Linked DNA regions of Microterricola viridarii. The protein of the gene in region 3 interacts with the protein of the main gene of each other region in a pairwise test. Links are inferred from orthologs where the notes say so. Each region holds a gene or a part of one and is shown on either strand. Other genes may lie near its edges.

Region 1 (3,024 bases), 720 kb from region 3 along the record:
CACGGAGCGCAGCACTGCTGGCTGAGCTACGCGCCTGGTCGCGAACGCGGCGGCCCGTCGACGCCTGCCGCCGCGCTGTGGTGGGTGGCGCCGTTGCCACGTTCTGCGACCTGTGCTGCATGGAGAAGCTCCGCTGATCGGCAGCCGCTCGTCGATGGCGGCAGCCGGCCCGTTAACAGAGCGAAGGCCCCATCGTGATTCGTCACGATGGGGCCTTCCCTGTGGTGCGTGTGGCCTAGCGGGCGAAGAGTCCGCGGTAGTACTCGTAGACCCAGCCGACGAGGCTGATGACCAGGATTCCGACGGCGATGAACGACATCCAGAATCCGGCGGCCAGGCCGAGCATGAACAGCGTCAGCGAGGCGGCGACCATGATCGGCCACCAGCTCCACGGGCTGAAGAAGCCGAGCTCGGCGTCTCCATCGTCGATGTTCGAGTCGAGGCGGTCCTCGGGCAGCTCGCCGCCCTGGGCCGCGTAGACGCGGTCAAGGTAGAAGGCGACGAAGCCGGTGAGAACACCACAGAGGGCGATCGCGATGGTGCCGACCCACTCGAGGTGGCCGTAGTCGATGGCCGTCCAGACGCCGTAGAGCACGGCGACGAGTGCGAAGAAGACCGTCAAGATCCAGAGCATTACGGAATTGACGCGCATTACTTGATCCTCTCCGAAGCGGCGTCGAAGGTGGGCGCATCGGGTGCGTCCTTAGCCGGGCCGATGCCAATCGGGAGGGCTGCCTCGGGGTGGTTCAGGTCGAAGGCGGGGCGCTCGGAGCGGATCCGCGGGATCGACGTGAAGTTGTGGCGCGGCGGCGGGCACGAGGTGGCCCACTCCAGCGATCCGCCGTAACCCCAGGGGTCGTTGACGGTGACCTTCGGAGCGTTGCGCGCGGTGACGTACACGTTCAGGAAGAACGGGATCATCGACGCGGCCAGCACCATCGAGCCAATGGTGGAGAGCTCGTTCATCCAGGTGAAGCCATCGCTCGGCAGGTAGCTGGCGTAGCGACGGGGCATGCCCACGACGCCGAGCCAGTGCTGCACGAGGAAGGTCGTGTGGAAGCCGAGGAACAGCAGCCAGAAGTGCCACTTGCCGAGACGCTCGTTGAGCATCTTTCCGGTCCACTTGGGCCACCAGAAGTAGAAGCCACTGAACATGGCGAACACGACGGTGCCGAAGACGACGTAGTGGAAGTGGGCGACGACGAAGTAGGTGTCGGAGACGTGGAAGTCCAGCGGCGGCGAGGCCAGGATGACACCGGTGAGGCCACCGAAGGTGAAGGTCACGAGGAAGCCGATAGCCCAGAGCATGGGGGTCTCGAACGTCAACGACCCTCGCCACATGGTACCGATCCAGTTGAAGATCTTCACACCCGTCGGCACGGCGATGAGCATTGTCATCAGCGAGAAGAAGGGCAGAAGCACGGAGCCGGTGACGTACATGTGGTGGGCCCACACGGTGACGGAGAGGGCGGCGATCGCGATCGTCGCGTACACCAGCGTCTTGTATCCGAAGATCGGCTTGCGGCTGAACACCGGGAAGACCTCGGAGACGATGCCGAAGAACGGCAGCGCGATGATGTACACCTCGGGGTGGCCGAAGAACCAGAACAGGTGCTGCCAGAGGATGACGCCGCCGTTGGCCGGGTCGTAGATGTGCATCTCGAAGACGCGGTCGCCCGCTGCGGCCAGCATGGCGGCGGCGAGAACCGGGAACGCCATCAGGACGAGGATCGAGGTGACCAGCGTGTTCCAGGTGAAGATCGGCATGCGGAACATGGTCATGCCCGGCGCGCGCATCGTGATGATCGTGGTGATGAAGTTCACCGCACCGAGGATGGTTCCGAAACCGCTGAGTCCGAGGCCGAGCATCCAGAGGTTGCCGCCGAGACCCGGCGAGAACGTCGTGGACGCCAGCGGCTGGTAGGCGAACCAGCCGAAGGATGCCGCACCCTGCGGGGTGAGGAAGCCGGCGACGGCCATCAGGCTACCGAAGCTGAACAGCCAGTAGGCGAACGCGTTCAGTCGCGGGAACGCGACGTCGGGTGCGCCGATCTGCAGCGGCATGAGCACGTTGGCGAAACCGGCGAACAGCGGCGTCGCGAACATGAGCAGCATGATCGTGCCGTGCATGGTGAACAGCTGGTTGTACTGCTCCTTGGTGGCCACGATCTCGAGGCCCGGAGCGAACAACTGCGCGCGGATGATGAGGGCCATCACGCCGCCGATGCAGAAGTAGATGAACGAGGTGATCAGGTACATGTACCCGATGACCTTGTGGTCAGTGGAGGTGATCCACTTGACCATGATGTTGCCCTTGTGCTCGACCTTCGAGGCGCCGAGCGGCGCCGCGGTCGGAGCGGGTGCTGTGGTGGTGCTCATGGCCTAGTGTTCCTCCTTGAGCTCGGGCGCCCCGGTACCCGGCAGGTTCTGGTTGCGATCGAATTCGAAGCCAAGCTGGCCTTCCTGACCGGCGTCGCGGAGCGACTGGATGTAGTCGTCGTACTCGGCCTGGGAAACGACCTCGACGTTGAATAGCATGAGCGAGTGGTACTCGCCGCAGAGCTCGGCACACTTGCCCTTGTAGGTGCCCTCCTTGGTGGGGGTCACGTACATGTAGTTCGACTTGCCGGGGAACATGTCCTTCTTGTACAAGAAGTCGATGACCCAGAACGAGTGGATGACGTCGCGGCTGTCGAGACGGATCTCGATCTCCTTGTCGACGGGCAGCACGAGCGTCGGGAGTCCGGCCTCGTCGATGGCGCCGGGCTCGCCGCCGTCGGCGGGCTGTGCCTGGATGCCGGGCGAGTAGACGTCCTCGTCGGTGTAGTTGAAGTCCCACGCCCACTGCTTGGCCATGACCTGGACCTTGACATCGGGATCCGCGTACGGCGTCTCGATGGCGGCCTGGTCACGTGCGGTGAAGGCGAAGAAGCCGAGCACGAGAATCAGGGGCACGATCGTGTAGAAGATTTCGATCGGCATGTTGTAGCGCAGCTGAACGGGAAGGCCAGTCTGGCCCTTCCG
Region 2 (4,152 bases), 1.0 Mb from region 3 along the record:
CAACGCGGTCGTCATCATGCAGGTCGAGGAGGGCGAGCTGGGCCGGGAGGACGCCCCGCTGCTCTACCACGAGGGCGCCTACCGCACGCCCGGCGAGATCGTCTGAGCCCCCCGCGCCCCCACCCCCACCCGCGCCCGCGCCCCCACCCGCGCCCAGTTGCCGCAAATCGGCGGTGCAGCGAGGCGCAACCGCCAATTTGCGGCAACTGGGTGGGCCCGTGGCAACGGGCGGGCGCGGACGGGAGCGGACGGGGCGACTAGAGCAGGCAGTTCGGGCCGAGCAGGCTCTTCAGCTCGCCGTAGAGGTCTGCCGTCACCTTGACGGAGTGCCGCGGCAGCTCGAACACGCGGGCGGTGCCGCCGCGGGTGAGCTTCAGCCGCACCTCGTTCTCGCCGGCGTGCCTGCTGAGGATCTCGTCGAGGGCCGTCACCGTGTCCGGGGTGGCGCGGATGTCGGGCATCGAGATGTTGACGGTGCCCTCGACCTCGTCCTGGCCCATGTCCGGCATCATCATGCTGAAGGCGTGCAGGTTCATGCCGTCGTCGCGCATGCTGACCCGGCCGCGGACGACCGCGATGGAGTCGGCGACCAGCATCGGGGCGAACTCCTGGTAGCCCTTGCCCATGAACATGATCGTGATCTCGCCGCCGAAGTCCTCGACGGTGATCATGCCGTACTGGTTGCCGGAGTTCTTCGCGGTGCGATGCTGCACGCTGGTGACGAGCCCGGCGACGGTGACGGTCTCGCCGTCCTCGATCGTCTCGGAGGCCATCAGCTCGGCGATGGAGATACTGGCGTGCTTGGCCAGCGGCACCTCGAGGCCGGCCAGCGGGTGGTCGGAGACGTAGAGGCCGAGCATCTCCCGCTCGAAGGCGAGCTTGTCCTTCTTGGCCCACTCCGGGCGCTCTGGCACGTCGGAGGACGGCGCCTCGCCGACCTCCTCGAACAGGCTGTCGAAGTCGAAGCCGACGTTGCCGTTCTCCTCGTCGCGCTTGATCTTGACGGCCGACTCGACGGCCGACTCGTGAACCTCGATCAGGGCGCGGCGGGTGGAGCCGAGCGAGTCGAACGCCCCGGCCTTGATCAGCGACTCGACGGTGCGCTTGTTGGTGGCGTGGATGGGCACCTTGCGCAGGTAGTCGTGGAAGCCCTCGAAGCGGCCCTTCGCCTCGCGTGCGGCACGGATGCCCTCGACGACGTTGGAGCCGACGTTGCGCACGGCGCCGAGGCCGAAGCGGATGTCGGTGCCGACGGCGGCGAAGAAGCCGATCGACTCGTTGACGTCCGGCGGCAGCACCTTGATGCCCATGCGGCGGCACTCGTTGAGGTAGATGGCCATCTTGTCTTTGGAGTCGCCGACGCTGGTCAGCAGCGCGGCCATGTACTCGGCCGGGTAGTGCGCCTTGAGGTACGCCGTCCAGTAGGAGACGACGCCGTAGGCGGCCGAGTGGGCCTTGTTGAAGGCGTAGTCGGAGAAGGGCAGCAGGATGTCCCAGAGCGCCTTCACCGCGGCATCCGTGAAGCCGTTCGCGTGCATGCCGGCGCGGAAGCCCTCGTACTGCTTGTCGAGCTCTGACTTCTTCTTCTTGCCCATGGCGCGGCGCAGGATGTCGGCCTGGCCGAGCGAGAAGCCGGCGACCTTCTGCGCGATCGACATCACCTGCTCCTGGTAGATGATGAGGCCGTAGGTGCCGCCGAGCACGTCCTCGAGGGCGTCGGCCAGCTCGGGGTGGATCGGCGTGATCGGCTGCAGGCCGTTCTTGCGCAGGGCGTAATTGGTGTGCGAGTCCGCGCCCATCGGGCCCGGGCGGTACAGGGCCAGCACGGCCGAGATGTCCTCGAAGTTGTCGGGCTTCATCAGGCGCAGCAGGCCGCGCATGGGCCCACCGTCGAGCTGGAACACGCCGAGTGTGTCGCCGCGGGCGAGCAGCTCGTAGGCACCGACGTCGTCGAGGGCCAGGTCTTCCAGCACGAGCCGGTGGCCGCGGTTCAGCTCGATGTTGTCGAGGGCGTCCGAGACGATGGTGAGGTTGCGGAGGCCGAGGAAGTCCATCTTGATCAGCCCGAGCGCCTCGGCGGCCGGGTAGTCGAACTGGGTGACGATCTGGCCGTCCTGCTCCCGCTTCATGATCGGGATGATGTCGATCAGGGGGTCGCTGGACATGATCACGCCGGCGGCGTGCACGCCCCACTGGCGCTTGAGGTTCTCGAGGCCAAGGGCCGTCTCGAAGACGGTCTTGGCCTCGTGGTCGGTCTCGACGACCGCGCGGATGTCGGCGGCCTCCTTGTAGCGCGGGTGCGACTTGTCGAAGATGCCGGTGAGCGGGATGTCCTTGCCCATGACGGGCGGCGGCATCGCCTTGGTGAGCTTGTCGCCCATGCCGAAGGGGAAGCCGAGCACGCGGGAGGAGTCCTTCAGCGCCTGCTTGGCCTTGATGGTTCCGTAGGTGACGATCTGGGCGACGCGCTCCGAGCCGTACTTCTCCGTGACGTACTTGATGACCTCGCCGCGGCGACGATCATCGAAGTCGACGTCGAAGTCGGGCATGGATACGCGCTCCGGGTTGAGGAAGCGCTCGAAGATGAGGCCGTGCACCAGCGGGTCCAGGTCGGTGATGCCCATGGCGTAGGCGGCCATCGATCCGGCGCCCGAGCCGCGGCCGGGGCCGACGCGGATGCCGTTGCGCTTGGACCAGTTGATGAAGTCGGCGACGACGAGGAAGTAGCCGGGGAAGCCCATCTGCAGGATGACGCCGGTCTCGTAGTCGGCCTGCTTGCGCACGGGGTCGGGGATCCCGTTCGGGTAGCGCACGGCGAGGCCGGCGTCGACCTCCTTGGCGAACCAGGTGTCCTCCGTCTCGCCCTCCGGCACCGGGAAGCGGGGCATGTAGCTGGTCTCGGTGTCGAACTTGACGTCGCAGCGCTCGGCGATCAGCAGCGTGTTGTCGCACGCCTCGATGTTGTCGCGGAACAGGTGCCGCATCTGCGCGGCGCTCTTGAGGTAGAACTCATCGGCGTCGAACTTGAAGCGGTTCGGGTCGTCCAGGGTCGAGCCGGACTGCACGCAGAGCAGCGCCGCGTGCGCGGTGGCGTCGTGGGCGTGCGTGTAGTGCAGGTCGTTGGTGGCCACGAGCGGCAGGTCGAGCTCCTTGGCCAGCCGCAGCAGCTCGCTGATGGTGCGCCGCTCGACGTCGATGCCGTGGTCCATCACCTCGACGAAGAAGTTCTCCTTGCCGAAGATGTCGCGGAAGTCGCCCGCGGCCTTCTTGGCCTCCTCGTACTGGCCGAGCCGGAGCCGCGTCTGCACCTCGCCACCGGCGCAGCCGGTCGTGGCGATGACGCCCTTGGCGTACTCGGAGAGCAGCTCCCTGTCCATGCGCGGCTTGAAGTAGTACCCCTCGATGGAGGCCTTGGACGACATCCGGAACAGGTTGTGCATGCCCTCGGTGGTCTCCGAGAGCAGCGTCATGTGGGTGTACGCGCCGGAGCCGGAGACGTCGTCCTCGCCCTGCGCGCCGGTGCCCCACTTGACGCGGGTGCGGTCCCCGCGCGCGGTTCCGGGGGTGACGTAGGCCTCGGTGCCGATGATCGGCTTCACCCCGGCCGCGGTGGCCTGGTTCCAGAAGTCGAACGCGCCGAACATGTTGCCGTGGTCGGTGACGGCGATGGCCGGCATCTTCTCGGCGACCACGGCTTCCATCAGCGGCTTGATGTGCGCGGCGCCGTCCAGCATCGAGTACTCGCTGTGCACGTGGAGGTGTACGAAGGAGTCGTTTGCTGCTGTCACGTGTGTCTCCGACTGATTCGAAAGCGGGTGGTGCTGGGTGGTGGCCTAGGCGGAGAGCACGGCGAGTGCGTGCTGCAGGTCCGGAGAGTACTCGGTGCGGAAGCTGACCCACTCCCCCGTCGCCGGGTGGTTGAAGCCGAGCTGCACGGCGTGCAGCCACTGGCGCTCCAGGCCGAGGCGGGCCGAGAGCGTCGGGTCGGCGCCGTACATGGAGTCCCCGACGCAGGGGTGGCGCTGGGCGGCCATGTGCACGCGGATCTGGTGGGTGCGCCCGGTCTCCAGGTGGATCTCGAGCAGCGAGGCGTACGGGAAGGCCTCGAGCGTCTCGTAGTGGGTGATCGAGTGCTTGCCGTCCCCGGTCACG
Region 3 (2,997 bases):
CGGCTGCGGCCGCGGGCTGGTGGCCGGGTCCGGTCGGGCCGCCGGGACCGGCGGGGCCGCCGAGGCCGAAGGCGGCGCCGTTCAGCGGAACGGTCGGCTGGGTGTGCTGCTGGCCGGGGTACTGCGCGTGCTGGGCCTGCTGCGGGTAGCCCGCCTGCGCGGGCTGCCCGGTGTGCTGGCCGGCGTAGGGCTGCGGCGGGGTGTTCGGCGCGTAGACGGTGGCGTTGGGCGCGGCGGCGCCGTACGGGGGGTGCGCGGGGGCAGCGGGAGCGGCCGGGGCTGCGGGAGCCGGCTGTGCCGTCGCGGCCGGGGCAGCTGCGGGAACGGCAGGCTCGGGCGTGGTTGCGGCCGGAGCGGCCGGCGCCGCTGCGGGAGCTTCGTGGGCGGGAGCTTCGTGGGCGGGAGCGGCTGCGGGAACCGCCGGCTGGGCGTCTGCGACGGGAGTCGTCTGCACGGCGTCCGCCGGGGTGGCGGCCGGGGCGGGGGTCTGAGCGGGAGCCTGTGCGGCGGCGTTGTCCGCGGACTCCGGCTGGGCCGCGTCCTGGTTGTAGTTCTCGGTCATGGGTTGCTCCTTCCAAGCAAGCTCAAGCATCCACCCGGCCCCTGTGCAATCTTTATGGGAAAGCTGAGAGCCACCTTGGGATCGGTTGAGGCTTGGCCGAGCAGTCGCGACGATGGGATTCGCCTACTCATGCCACTCGCCAGCGTACTCTGATGGGACTGCGCAACCGCAGTGAGCGTGAGCAGACTGAGCAGACAGGATTCCGATGAGCGCACTCGCCCCGTGGCAGCGCACCGCTGCCGGTGCAGGACTCCTCGCCGCAGACGGCAGCGTCGCGGCGACGATCTTCGCCGAGATGAGCGCGCTGGCCCAGCGCACCGGCGCCATCAACCTCGGCCAGGGCTTCCCCGACGAGGACGGGCCGGAGGAGGTCCTCGAGGCGGCGCGGCGCGCGATCAGCGACGGCGTGAACCAGTACCCGCCCGGCCGCGGCCAGCGGGTGCTGCTCGAGGCCATCGCCGAACACCAGAACCGCTTCTACGGCATCCGCCTCGACCCCGAGCGGGAGGTGCTCGTGACGGCGGGCGCCACCGAGGCCATCGCGGCGACCATCCTCGCCTACGTACGGCCCGGCGACGAGGTGCTCACCCTCGAGCCGTTCTACGACTCCTACGCGGCCACGATCGCCCTGGCCGGCGGCGTGCACACGACGGTGCCGCTGCGCTCCCCCGACTTCCAGCCCGACCTGGACGAGCTGCGCGACGCGGTCAACGAGCGCACGCGGATCATCCTCGTGAACACGCCGCACAACCCGACCGGCGCCGTGCTGCCGCGGGAGACGCTCGAGCTGATCGTCGAGCTCGCGCACACCCACGACGCGCTGATCGTCACCGACGAGGTGTATGAGCACCTCACCTTCGAGACGCCGCACCTGCCGATCGCGACGCTGCCGGGGGCCCGCGAGCGCACCATCAGCATCGGCTCGGCCGGCAAGACGTTCAACACGACCGGCTGGAAGATCGGCTGGGTGAGCGCATCCGCCGAGCACATCACGGCGATCCTGGCCGTCAAGCAGTTCCTCACCTATGTCAACGGCGCGCCGTTTCAGCCGGCCGTCGCCGTCGGGCTCGGCCTGCCGGACGCCTTCTTCACCGGCATCGCGGCGACGTTGGCCGCCAAGCGCGACGTGCTCTCGGCCGGGCTGCTGCGGGCGGGCTTCACCGTGTCCCGGCCGGCGGGCGGATATTTCGTGGTGGCGGATGCCGCGCCGCTCGGTTTCGACGACGGCGCCGAGCTCTGCCGAGCGCTGCCGGGGCTCGTCGGGGTCGTCGCCGTTCCGATCACCGCGTTCGTGCACGCGGAGCGCCGAGCCGGCTACTCCTCGCTGCTGCGCTTCGCCTACTGCAAGAAGTTCGACCTGTTGGAGCGGGCCGCGGTGCAGCTGAGCGGGCTCAGCGCGCGCTGACGGCGAAGCGGCGGAGCTCGAGCGCCGGGTTCAGGCGGCGCACGGACTCCAGGCGCTCCCGGCTGATCCAGGCGAGGGCGACATCCGTCGACTCGCCGATCGTCGCCAGCTCGACGCCCATCGGGTCGATGACGAAGCTGTTGCCGACGCCGACGGGCGGGGCGTGGTCGGCTGCGGCCAGGTAGACCGTGTTCTCGAGGGCGCGCGCCGTACAGAGGGTGCGCCAGTGCGCCTCCTTGAGCGGGCCGCGCACCCACTCGGCTGGCACGAGCACCAGCTCGGCGCCGGCGTCGACGAGGCGGCGGGTCACCTCGGGGAAGCGGACGTCGTAACAGGTCTGCAGGCCGACGCGCAGCCCGCCGAGCTCGAACAGCTCGGGCTCGGTGATGACTCCGGCCTCGACCCAGTCGGATTCGCGCATGCCGAAGGCGTCGTAGAGGTGCAGTTTGCGGTAGCGGGCGACGAGGCCGGCGTTCGGCGCGAGCGCGACGACGGTGTTGCGCACGCGGCCGTGCGCACTGGCCGTCGCCTCGCTGCCTGTCTCGACGAGCCCGGCCACGATGTGGCAGCCAGTGTCGGCGGCCAGGGCGGCGAGCGCCCGCACGAAGGGTCCGTCGAGCGGCTCGGCCGCGGCCACCCACTCGGGGCCCATGGTCGGGGTGAAGAAGCTGGAGTACTCGGGGAAGACGACGAGGCTGGCCCCGCGGGAGGCGGCGAGCCGCGTCATCCGCTCGATCTCGGCCAGATTCGCCGCCGTGTCGGCCCCGGGCGCGAACTGGGCGACGGCCACCGCGATCTCTGCACTCATGGCCACAGCCTACTGCGGCGCCCCGAGCCGGAGGCCGCCGGGGCGGCGTCAGCGGGATTGCAGCGCGAAGGCGACCGTGAAGCAGACGAAGGCCAGGACCGCCGCCGTCGAGCGGTACACGTCGATGGCCTCCCAGCGGCGGACCACGGTCTTCCAGTCGGCCGGCGGGGCGCCCAGCGCCCAGTCGTTGACCTTGATGTTGATCGGGACGGTGCCGAGGAA

Evidence for each region.
Region 1: the proteins of BLT62_RS07025 (region 3) and ctaD interact in binary tests that used the Escherichia coli proteins (3 or more experiments, as listed by UniProt). The link is inferred for Microterricola viridarii from one-to-one orthologs.
Region 2: the proteins of BLT62_RS07025 (region 3) and dnaE interact in binary tests that used the Escherichia coli proteins (3 or more experiments, as listed by UniProt). The link is inferred for Microterricola viridarii from one-to-one orthologs.

The regions. Positions count from the first base shown.
Region 1 is NZ_LT629742.1:2,262,042-2,265,065, forward strand. Bases 16-2,890 are described here. They hold ctaD (aa3-type cytochrome oxidase subunit I), read right to left. Parts: upstream 2,380-2,890; coding sequence 652-2,379; downstream 16-651. Other genes in these bases: BLT62_RS10410 (cytochrome c oxidase subunit 4), read right to left, coding at 236-652; ctaC (aa3-type cytochrome oxidase subunit II), read right to left, coding at 2,383-2,890. In the rest of the region: more of ctaC, read right to left, coding at 2,891-3,024. UniProt on the Escherichia coli protein: Cytochrome bo(3) ubiquinol oxidase is the terminal enzyme in the aerobic respiratory chain of E.coli that predominates when cells are grown at high aeration.
Region 2 is NZ_LT629742.1:2,557,362-2,561,513, forward strand. The notes cover bases 58-4,060. They hold dnaE (DNA polymerase III subunit alpha), read right to left. Parts: upstream 3,735-4,060; coding sequence 258-3,734; downstream 58-257. Other genes in these bases: BLT62_RS11725 (flavin reductase family protein), read left to right, coding at 58-106; BLT62_RS11735 (RluA family pseudouridine synthase), read right to left, coding at 3,834-4,060. Outside these bases: more of BLT62_RS11725, read left to right, coding at 1-57; more of BLT62_RS11735, read right to left, coding at 4,061-4,152. UniProt on the Escherichia coli protein: DNA polymerase III is a complex, multichain enzyme responsible for most of the replicative synthesis in bacteria. This DNA polymerase also exhibits 3' to 5' exonuclease activity. The alpha chain is the DNA polymerase catalytic subunit.
Region 3 is NZ_LT629742.1:1,545,543-1,548,539, reverse strand. What follows is about bases 20-2,867. They hold BLT62_RS07025 (aminotransferase class I/II-fold pyridoxal phosphate-dependent enzyme), read left to right. Parts: upstream 20-767; coding sequence 768-1,967; downstream 1,968-2,867. Other genes in these bases: BLT62_RS07015 (anthrone oxygenase family protein), read right to left, coding at 2,824-2,867; BLT62_RS07020 (carbon-nitrogen hydrolase family protein), read right to left, coding at 1,954-2,775; BLT62_RS07030 (S1C family serine protease), read right to left, coding at 20-562. Outside these bases: more of BLT62_RS07030, read right to left, coding at 1-19; more of BLT62_RS07015, read right to left, coding at 2,868-2,997. UniProt on the Escherichia coli protein: Shows aminotransferase activity with methionine and histidine as substrates, and to a lesser extent also with phenylalanine.